Regions from separate parts of the Fusibacter fontis genome, predicted to be linked through region 2. Evidence: a T-box and tRNA genes for the amino acid it is inferred to sense, from the RefSeq annotation. Region 2 holds a T-box; the other holds one or more tRNA genes.
What was found. A T-box is a leader RNA that pairs with one kind of tRNA and senses whether it is charged. The one in region 2 lies ahead of argS (arginine--tRNA ligase), so its partner is inferred to be a tRNA-Arg.
Positions count from the first base shown of each region.

Region 1 (5,043 bases), 410 kb from region 2:
ATGTATAGGGGCTGACGCCTGCCCGGTGCTGGAAGGTTAAGGGGAAGTGTTAGAGCAATCGAAGCACAGAACTGAAGCCCCAGTAAACGGCGGCCGTAACTATAACGGTCCTAAGGTAGCGAAATTCCTTGTCGGGTAAGTTCCGACCCGCACGAAAGGCGTAACGATTTGGACGCTGTCTCAACAATAGACTCGGTGAAATTGTAGTACCGGTAAAGATGCCGGTTACCCGCAGCTAGACGGAAAGACCCCGTGGAGCTTTACTGCAGCTTGGCACTGGATAATGGTATATCATGTACAGGATAGGTGGGAGACTGAGAAGTTAGGACGCTAGTCTTAGCGGAGTCGCCGTTGGGATACCACTCTTGATATAACGTTATTCTAACTATGACCAGTTACCCTGGTTTAGGACAATGTCAGGTGGGCAGTTTGACTGGGGCGGTCGCCTCCTAAAGAGTAACGGAGGCGCCTAAAGGTTCCCTCAGCGCGGTTGGAAATCGCGCGAAGAGTGTAAAGGCAAAAGGGAGCTTGACTGCGAGAGAGACATTTCGAGCAGGTACGAAAGTAGAGCTTAGTGATCCGGTGGCACCGCATGGAAGGGCCATCGCTCAACGGATAAAAGCTACCCCGGGGATAACAGGCTTATCTCCCCCAAGAGTCCACATCGACGGGGAGGTTTGGCACCTCGATGTCGGCTCGTCTCATCCTGGGGCTGAAGTAGGTCCCAAGGGTTGGGCTGTTCGCCCATTAAAGAGGCACGCGAGCTGGGTTCAGAACGTCGTGAGACAGTTCGGTCCCTATCTGCTGTGGGCGTAGGAAATTTGAGAGGAGCTGTCCTTAGTACGAGAGGACCGGGATGGACGAACCGCTGGTGGATCAGTTGTCATGCCAATGGCACAGCTGAGTAGCTAAGTTCGGACGGGATAAGCGCTGAAGGCATCTAAGCGCGAAGCCCCCCTCAAGATGAGATTTCCCATCCAGAAATGGAGTAAGATCCCATGAAGATAATGTGGTAATAGGCCTGAGGTGTAAGTGCAGTAATGCATTCAGCTGACAGGTACTAATAGATCGAGGACTTGACCTAACGATCCAAACACTTTTGAATGAACCTCTATATGTGATTTTCAGGGTCTGATGACCTAGGGTATAATAACCTTGTGCCTAGTCAGTTTTTCTACGAAAAACCGACCTACGGCAAATTTTACTACGTGCCTAGTCAATTTGCTTCGCAAACCGACCTACGGCTGAAATTGTAAACAATTTCATATCTAGTGATGATGGCGGAGGGGAAACACCTGTTCCCATACCGAACACAGAAGTAAAGTCCTCCAGCGTCGATGGTACTTGGCGGGTAGCTGCCTGGGAGAGTAGAACGTCGCTAGTTTGTTCTTTAAGAACTAAAAAGTATTCCAAGGTAGCTCAACAATCATGGAGCAAAGCGAAATGTGATGTTTATAAGTGATTGTTACACCGAAGAATATGAAATGCTTTTAAAAGTATTCCAAGGTAGCTCAACGGTGGAGCACTCGGCTGTTAACCGATAGGCTGAGGGTTCGAATCCCTCCCTTGGAGCCATTTTAAACGTGCCGTGGTGGCGGAACTGGCAGACGCACAGGACTTAAAATCCTGCGGTGGCGACACCGTACCGGTTCGATTCCGGTCCTCGGCACCAATTTTATATTTATTATCGCGGAGTGGAGCAGTGGCAGCTCGTTGGGCTCATAACCCAAAGGCCGTAGGTTCGAATCCTGCCTCCGCAACCATGTTTATTATGGCGGCGTAGCTTAGTTGGCTAGAGCGTCCGGTTCATACCCGGAAGGTCGGTGGTTCGAATCCGCCCGCCGCTACCATTTTAATCATGGCCCCTTGGTCAAGCGGTCAAGACACCGCCCTTTCACGGCGGTAACAGGGGTTCGATTCCCCTAGGGGTCACCATTTATGTTTTACGAAGTATAACAGTCGACGTTAAATTCGAAGAATTTTAGGAGACTAACGAAGTAAAACAGTCAATGTTCCGTTGACAATTTGAAGAAAACGAGAGTTTTTTTCACATGGAAGTTTAGCTCAGCTGGGAGAGCATCTGCCTTACAAGCAGAGGGTCATAGGTTCGATCCCTATAACTTCCACCATTTTCAGTTTTGTATTTCAAAACTGCCCGACGTATGCAACTTGGTTGCTAGGAGGGAACTTGTACATCAATAATGTACGAGTAATCATTATTGCGGTCCAGTAGTTCAGTTGGTTAGAACGCTAGCCTGTCACGCTAGAGGTCGAGGGTTCGAGTCCCTTCTGGATCGCCATTTATGCCGGTGTAGCTCAATTGGTAGAGCAACTGACTTGTAATCAGTAGGTCGCGGGTTCGAGTCCCATCACCGGCTCCATTTTATGACTGGAGGGGTTCCCGAGTGGCCAAAGGGGGCGGACTGTAAATCCGTTATCGACGATTTCGAAGGTTCGAATCCTTCTCCCTCCACCATTTAATTAATCATTTTGCGGAAGTGGCTCAGTGGTAGAGCATCGCCTTGCCAAGGCGAGGGTCGCGAGTTCGAATCTCGTCTTCCGCTCCAATTTTATAAGCGTTCGTAGCTCAACTGGATAGAGCACCGCCCTTCTAAGGCGGGGGTTTGGGGTTCGAGTCCCTACGGACGCGCCATATGGAGAGGTACCGAAGCGGTCATAACGGGGCGGTCTTGAAAACCGTTAGGGTGCAAGCCCACGTGGGTTCGAATCCCACCCTCTCCGCCAATTCTAATGTGGGCGTATAGCTCAGCTGGTTAGAGCGCACGCCTGATAAGCGTGAGGTCGGTGGTTCGAGTCCACTTATGCCCACCACATTAATTATGAGAGTATAACTCTCACATGCCCAGATAGCTCAGTCGGTAGAGCAGGGGACTGAAAATCCCCGTGTCGGTGGTTCGATTCCGCCTCTGGGCACCATATTAAGATCAATGATTAAGAATTCTTAGTCGTTGGTCTTTTATTTTTTTGATATAATGATAGTAATCAATCTAACAAATTGTAAAAAAGTAAAAAATTAGAGAAAATAAAATTATTAATTGAACAATAACTAAATGGAATAGTTGAAAAAAGAATTAATTGCACATTCATTGGATAAATAGGGAGCAGTTTATGAGTAAAGAAAAGAAAAGCCAATCGAAATTACGAACCAGTCAAGGTAATAACAATCAAGGCACAAACAACCACGATATGAACAAGCACGATATGAACAACCACAATATAAGTAATCAGGTTGAATATCAAGTAGGTATGACAAACCATCATACGGATGCGTTAGATCAAAATGAAGGGGATTCAAATAATAAAAGTGGTCGTTTAAATTTTGAGAATTCTAATCTCAGCCAGGTTCAAAATATGCAGACTTATAGATTTGAAATTGACCGCATCGATCAAATACTTATTGAAAATATTATTAAAAGATTTATAGTAACGGATCAAGTGGGTATGTATAAAAAGATTCATGAAATGACAGTGAGTGATAGTAGTAGAGAGCAAGCAATATATATGAAAAATCGCGAAAGAGTGAATTCTTTTTTTGCAAGTATAAACGAAAATAATTTTATTGATTTAGTAACGAACCTAGATACAATAAATGACTCAGATACTCTGTCTTTGGATGATCAGATAAGTCAATTAAAATTAGAAATTATGGAAATTATAGATAAGTTATATGAAATTATAATAGCGAATAGTGTCATGAGGCAGGATAAAATTTTGAATCAATAAAAACAGTAATCAATAGAGAAGCAATTATCAATAGAAAAGTTATTATCAATTGAAAAACAGTCATTGATAAAAAGAGCTTCATCGAGATAAGTACTATTATCATGAAGATAAAACTCGTAACAAAATGAATATTAAGTAGAGTATGACGTCTGGATACTATTCAATTTTATTGAGCAAGCAACTAATTTATCTATAGTTGATTACAAATTTATTACGATTCAATATTAAACGGAATGCAGCAATTTAAATGTAGTATACTGTACTTTGAGACATCACAATTTCATAACAACAAAAATTTTGAAGGCATTAGAATCAATTTGATCTAAAACTCGTCTGTGTATTTGTGGCAAAATGATCAATTGGAGTTAATTATAGATTGGTGAAAAGGAGAAAAATATGGAAGTAGTCAATTCATTTATTGATGTTATAATGGCAAACATCGCAGAGATTAGAATAAATTATATCATTGATATTGGAATTATTGCGATTGTGTTTTATAAGCTTCTTGGTTTGATTAAAGAGACGAGAGCAGAGCAACTTGTGAAAGGGTTTATTATTATTTTGGTAATATCCAAACTGAGCGGTTGGGCGAAACTCTATGCAATCAATTACATTTTACAGAGTACGTTTACTATCGGCTTAATCGCACTGGTTATTTTGTTTCAACCTGAGTTAAGAAAAGCCCTTGAGCATTTAGGGCGCTCACAGTGGTTAATTTCAGGCAATAAGAAAACAACTGAGTTAGAAATGACTCAATCCATAAATGAAATAGTTGATGCTGTGGGTGTCATGTCTAGAAAAAAAATTGGTGCACTCATTGTAATTGAGAGAACAATCGGGATTAATGATATCGTAGAAACGGGGACAGTTGTAGATGCTCAAATTGGGGCAGATTTATTAATGAATATTTTCTATCCAAAATCTCCATTACATGATGGAGCGGTAGTGATAAAAAATAATCGTTTAATGGCCGCAGGATGTCTTCTTCCATTATCTTCAAACAAGTATATCAGTAAAGAATTAGGAACAAGGCATCGCGCTGCAATGGGAATGACAGAAAGTTCAGACGCAATGATTATCATAGTTTCTGAAGAAACGGGTGCTATTTCCATGGCGATTGAGGGCAAATTACAACGGTTTTTAGATACGGGATCTTTAAGAGAATTAATGAAACAACACATGGATTCGGAAAAAGAACGAGTTGATAAAAGTAAAGCCAATGGAATAAAAGATGATAAAAATAGAAGCGAAATTAGTTTGAGCGATGAGGTGAATGGGAACGATAAGACAACTCAAAAG
Region 1 covers NZ_AP042445.1:1,811,175-1,816,217, reverse strand. The annotation lists rRNA gene ACZ41W_RS08210 (23S ribosomal RNA) at 1-1,084, shown strand, start outside; rRNA gene rrf (5S ribosomal RNA) at 1,268-1,384, shown strand; tRNA gene ACZ41W_RS08200 (tRNA-Asn) at 1,501-1,575, shown strand; tRNA gene ACZ41W_RS08195 (tRNA-Leu) at 1,586-1,672, shown strand; tRNA gene ACZ41W_RS08190 (tRNA-Met) at 1,689-1,763, shown strand; tRNA gene ACZ41W_RS08185 (tRNA-Met) at 1,774-1,850, shown strand; tRNA gene ACZ41W_RS08180 (tRNA-Glu) at 1,861-1,935, shown strand; tRNA gene ACZ41W_RS08175 (tRNA-Val) at 2,054-2,129, shown strand; tRNA gene ACZ41W_RS08170 (tRNA-Asp) at 2,224-2,300, shown strand; tRNA gene ACZ41W_RS08165 (tRNA-Thr) at 2,306-2,381, shown strand; tRNA gene ACZ41W_RS08160 (tRNA-Tyr) at 2,392-2,476, shown strand; tRNA gene ACZ41W_RS08155 (tRNA-Gly) at 2,493-2,567, shown strand; tRNA gene ACZ41W_RS08150 (tRNA-Arg) at 2,577-2,653, shown strand; tRNA gene ACZ41W_RS08145 (tRNA-Ser) at 2,657-2,745, shown strand; tRNA gene ACZ41W_RS08140 (tRNA-Ile) at 2,756-2,832, shown strand; tRNA gene ACZ41W_RS08135 (tRNA-Phe) at 2,862-2,937, shown strand; gene ACZ41W_RS08130 (chorismate mutase) at 3,130-3,744, shown strand; gene cdaA (diadenylate cyclase CdaA) at 4,141-5,043, shown strand, end outside.
Region 1: it has a tRNA-Arg gene. The T-box ahead of argS (arginine--tRNA ligase) is inferred to sense a tRNA for this amino acid. The anticodon was not compared.

Region 2 (5,043 bases):
TCACATATGACGAATATTGTAAAGATCTTGCGGGATGTCACAAAAGATTCTTTGGTTCTCTTTGATGAACTTGGCGCAGGAACAGATCCTACTGAGGGTGCGGCACTTGCTATGGCCATATTGGATCAATTAAAAGATAAAAACATTCGAACACTTGCAACGACGCATTATTCCGAATTAAAAGAGTATGCAATTATCACAGACAAGATTGAAAATGCTTGTGTGGAGTTTAATGTTGAAACATTGAGTCCGACATATAAATTACTTATTGGAATTCCAGGAAAATCAAATGCTTTCGAGATTTCTCAAAAATTAGGTTTATCAGATGCGATTGTTCATCACGCAAAAGAATACATTCACAAAGATGATATCCGTTTTGAAGATATTCTCGCGAATATTGAAAAAAATCAAAGACAAATTGAAGAAGAACGCGATGCGGCAATTCGCATGAGATTAGAAGTTGAAAAAATGAAGCGTTCTTATCAAGAAAAAGAAGACAAGTGGTTAAGACAAAAAGATGAACTAGCAAAGAAAGCAAAAGATGAAGCAAGAGAACTGTTAAAAGCAGCCAAAGAAGAAGCAGATGAAATCGTCAAAGAGTTAAGAACGATAAAACTCTCAGCCGATCAATCGAGAAATAAAGACATTGAAGGTATGAGAAAGCGTTTGATGGATGGAATAGATGATTTAGCTGAAGAAGTGATTAAGACAGAAGCAGTTAATGAATTTGCACCTAAAAACCTTTTAATTGGCGATTCTGTTCGAGTGCTCAGTATCGATCAAGAAGGAACCGTATTATCCTTGCCAAATGATAAGGGTGAACTGACTGTACAGGTAGGTTTAATGAAGATGAACGTGAACATTAAGCAGCTTTCAGTTATCAGTAAAAAGAAGAAAGATGAGAAGGTGTTTAACAAAGTGAAGTCATTCACTATGAAAAGTGCTACAATTAGTCCGGAAATCGACGTCAGAGGAAATAACATTGACGAGGCGATTACTATCATTGATAAATATCTGGATGACGCGGCAATATCGAGCCTCAGTCAAGTTCGCATCATTCATGGAAAGGGAACCGGCGCACTTCGAAAAGGTCTACATGAGCATTTTAAAGGGCACCCCCATATTAAAAAATTTGAAGATGCCGCTTATAATGAAGGTGGTAGTGGTGCAACCACTATAGTATTAAAATAGTCAATAAATTGTTCTTAAAATTGATTTCATATTTTATATGACCAATTCATATCTCGTATTATTAATTTGTATCTGACAATATTAATTCATATCCTGTTCAATTTCATCTATCCACTCTTGATAGATACTTTGATCAGGATATTTTTTTTGCCCTTTTTCTAACGTTCTGATGGCTTTTTCCGCTTTTCCATCTTGATAATAATAAGCTGCTCCTTGTAAGAAGATTTCAGGATCAGCTTGAACTTTCAGCGTTCCCAAAACAATAGGAACGACTAACAATAGTACGGAAATGACTTGAACAGGTAATCGTTTTAAATGGAAAATTTTTTCGTGACTCAATCCAACAGAGTAAGCTAAGAAAAAACCACCAATTAAGCCTCCAATATGTCCTGCCATATCGATGTTCGGTTTTACAAGACCGATGAGTAGGTTGATTCCAACGAGTAAGATTAAATCGGACCCAAATAATTTTTTATAGACAATAGGATTGAGTTTGTATAAAAACAAGTTAGCGCCCATTAAACCAAAAATCGCGCCTGATGCGCCGACCGAAGTTGCCGTACTAAACAAAAAGCTTGCTCCAGAACCGATAAGTCCTGAGATAAAATAGATGATTAAAAAGTTGCGTTTCCCATAGAATCGTTCAATATCTCGACCGATGACGTAAAGTGCCATCATGTTAAACATTAAATGTAAAAAGTCCGCATGTAAAAACATCGCTGTAAATAATCGCCAAAATTCTCCTAGGCCAATGAGGGCATTTACCTTTGAACCAAGAAACAAAAGTCCGTTTCCAGTAAAATAATCTGCAATCTGAGTCAAAAGAAACATAAAAATGTTGATGCCAATTAACCATTCGGTCAATGAAAGATGCTTGAGTTTATGCTTATAATAATTTAAATTTGCCATAGTATCTCCTCGAATTTTCTTTAAATGAACATATCGTTATTATACAATAATTTCCCAGATAGTGAAGTCATATGCAGAGGTTTTCATAAATATTTTACACTTCATTCAAGAATTTCATTATATATTGACAGATAAACATTACTATGGTAAAGTAAGACTCAAATTAACAAAATCAAAATGAAATGAACATAAGTAAAATCTACGATTGGAACAGTAGTGTAAATGTCCCTTAAAGCGAGCAGGAGTTGGTGTGAGTCCTGTAATACATGAACATGAAGAGAGCCCATGAGATGCCAAAGGCCGGTAGTCACCGTTAAAGACTTCGAGTGAGAAAGAGGAATCTTTCTAAAAAGAGTGGCAACGCGGAAACCTTCGTCTCTTATTATTATAATAAGAGGCGTTTTTATTTTTTGAGGAGGGGAAATATGATTAATTACAAAGAACTAATTGCAAAGCAATTAAAAGAAATCATTGATCAGATGAATGGCGATTTAAGTTATGAAGAGATTCTGTCTTTAGTTGAGCACCCTAAAAACACAGAGATGGGAGATTATGCTTTTCCATGTTTTAAACTTGCAAAAGCATTTAGAAAATCACCTGTGGCTATTGCAGATGAGGTCGTTCAACAATTACCGGTTGATTCAAATTTTCAAAAAGTCGAAGCTGTGGCTGGTTTTCTAAATTACACAGTCAATACAGAACAATTTGCTAAAAATGTTCTTGAGGAAGTATTGAGAGAAAAAGATCAATATGGAACCTCTACTTTAGGAAATGGTAAGAAAACTATCATTGAGTACTCATCCGTAAATATCGCAAAGCCATTTCATATGGGACATATTAGAAGTACGATGATAGGAGAGTCGCTTCACCGTATTTACAAGTATCTAGGTTATGATACTGTTGCAATTAATCATTTGGGAGATTATGGGACTCAATTTGGAAAGCTGATTGTAGCCTATAAATTATGGGGAGATCGAGATGTTATTGAAGCCGATCCAATCCCTGAACTATTAAAAATATACGTGAAATTCCATGATGAAGCTGAAACGCATCCGGAACTTGAAGATGAAGCAAGAGCTTGGTTTACGAAACTTGAGAACGGTGACGAAGAAGCGGTAGCGCTTTGGACACTTTTTAGAGATATGTCGCTCAAAGTGTTTAATCGCGTGTATTCTAAATTGGGTGTTACATTTGATTCGTATGCAGGCGAAAGTTTTTATTCCGATAAGATGCCAGCGATTATCAATGAACTTCGAGAAAAAAATCTCGTTCAGAAGGATGAAGGCGCTGAAATTGTCAATTTAGAAGCATATGGAATGATTCCTGCGTTGATTACCAAAAAAGATGGTTCATCCCTCTATTTAACTCGTGATTTAGCTGCTGCAAAGTATAGAAAAGACACCTATAATTTTGACAAAAATATTTATGTTGTTGGTAGTGCGCAAAAATTGCATTTTCAACAATGGTTTAAGATTGTAGAATTAATGGGTTACGATTGGGCGAAAGATTGTATTCACGTGGACTTTGGAATGGTTTCGCTTGAAGAAGGGGCATTGTCAACTCGTAAGGGAAATGTTGTATTCCTCGAGGATGTATTGGATAAAGCGGTTGAACAAACACTTCAAATTATCAACGAGAAAAATCCAAATCTCGATAACAAAGAAAAAGTGGCTGCTCAAATTGGTATTGGAGCGGTTGTATTCCAAGAATTAACGACCTCAAGAACAAAAGATTATGCCTTTTCGCTGGATAAAACATTGTCATTTGAGGGGGAAACTGGGCCTTATGTTCAATATACGCATGCGAGAGCTTGCAGTGTTTTGAGAAAAGTGGAAGATACTCAACTCGCTGCACCTGATTATAGCGCACTTTCAGATTCTGTATCTAAAGACGTTATTCGACTTTTATCAAAATTTGGTGAAATCGTCATTTTAGCACATAAGAACTATGAACCACACACAATTGCAAGATACGTCATAGAAGTTGCGCAAGCATTCAACCGATTCTATCACGACAATGCAATTTTGGTTGACGATGAGGCTGTTAAATCGGCGCGTGTTGCACTCGTTAAGAGTGTTCAAATTGTGATCAAAAACGCTTTACAACTCTTATGTATGGATGCACCTGAACAAATGTAAAACAAAGGGGCTACCACATCTAATATTTAGATTGTGGTAACCCCTAATTTTATTCAATCAAATGGGTTATGTAGAGAAAATACTTTAAAATTAATTCGTAGAATCAAAACGAGACATACATTTTTTAAAGCTTTCTACATTTAGACTTTCTTTCAGAATAAAATCATTGAAGATAAGTTCTTTCAATCTTTTATGAATATTATCTATTTCAAGTGAAGTCAATATGACAATGGGAACCTCATTGTATTTCGAGCTCTTAATATTCGCAATAAGCGTTTCTGCTTTCATATCGCTAAGCTCCATACCTGTTATGATGACATCGACTTCGTGCTTGCTAATTAATTTCATAAAATCTTCACCGCGACTTGTTCCAGTATAATCAAAACCTAGTCGTGAAGACATATCGTGAACAACTTGTCTAAAAAAGTCACTGTATTCAAAGTGGAGAATTCTCATACGACCTCCTTGTAGAGTCTGTAACCTCAGATATTGTTTGTAATCTCGGATAGTGTTTGTAAATTCTGATAGCGTTTGTAACCTTGGTTCGTGTTTTAATCAATAGGTTCAACTTCAGTATATCATAGAAAAAGTACGACCTAAAAACTATTTATTCCGGTTGAGGAGTATGACGTGTTATACTAGAACATATATTGAAACAACTCATTTACATACAGTGATTGACATTGTAAATGCAAGGAGAATGTATGAAAATTTTACTGATGGCATTAAACTCTAAATTTATTCACTCAAATCTAGCAATTCGCTCGATTGCTGCATATTATCAAGAATACTATTGTCACTTAGA
Region 2 covers NZ_AP042445.1:1,406,087-1,411,129, reverse strand. The annotation lists gene ACZ41W_RS06385 (endonuclease MutS2) at 1-1,191, shown strand, start outside; gene ACZ41W_RS06380 (rhomboid family intramembrane serine protease) at 1,273-2,100, opposite strand; T-box leader at 2,293-2,483, shown strand; gene argS (arginine--tRNA ligase) at 2,529-4,238, shown strand; gene ACZ41W_RS06370 (response regulator) at 4,329-4,694, opposite strand; gene ACZ41W_RS06365 (B12-binding domain-containing radical SAM protein) at 4,943-5,043, shown strand, end outside.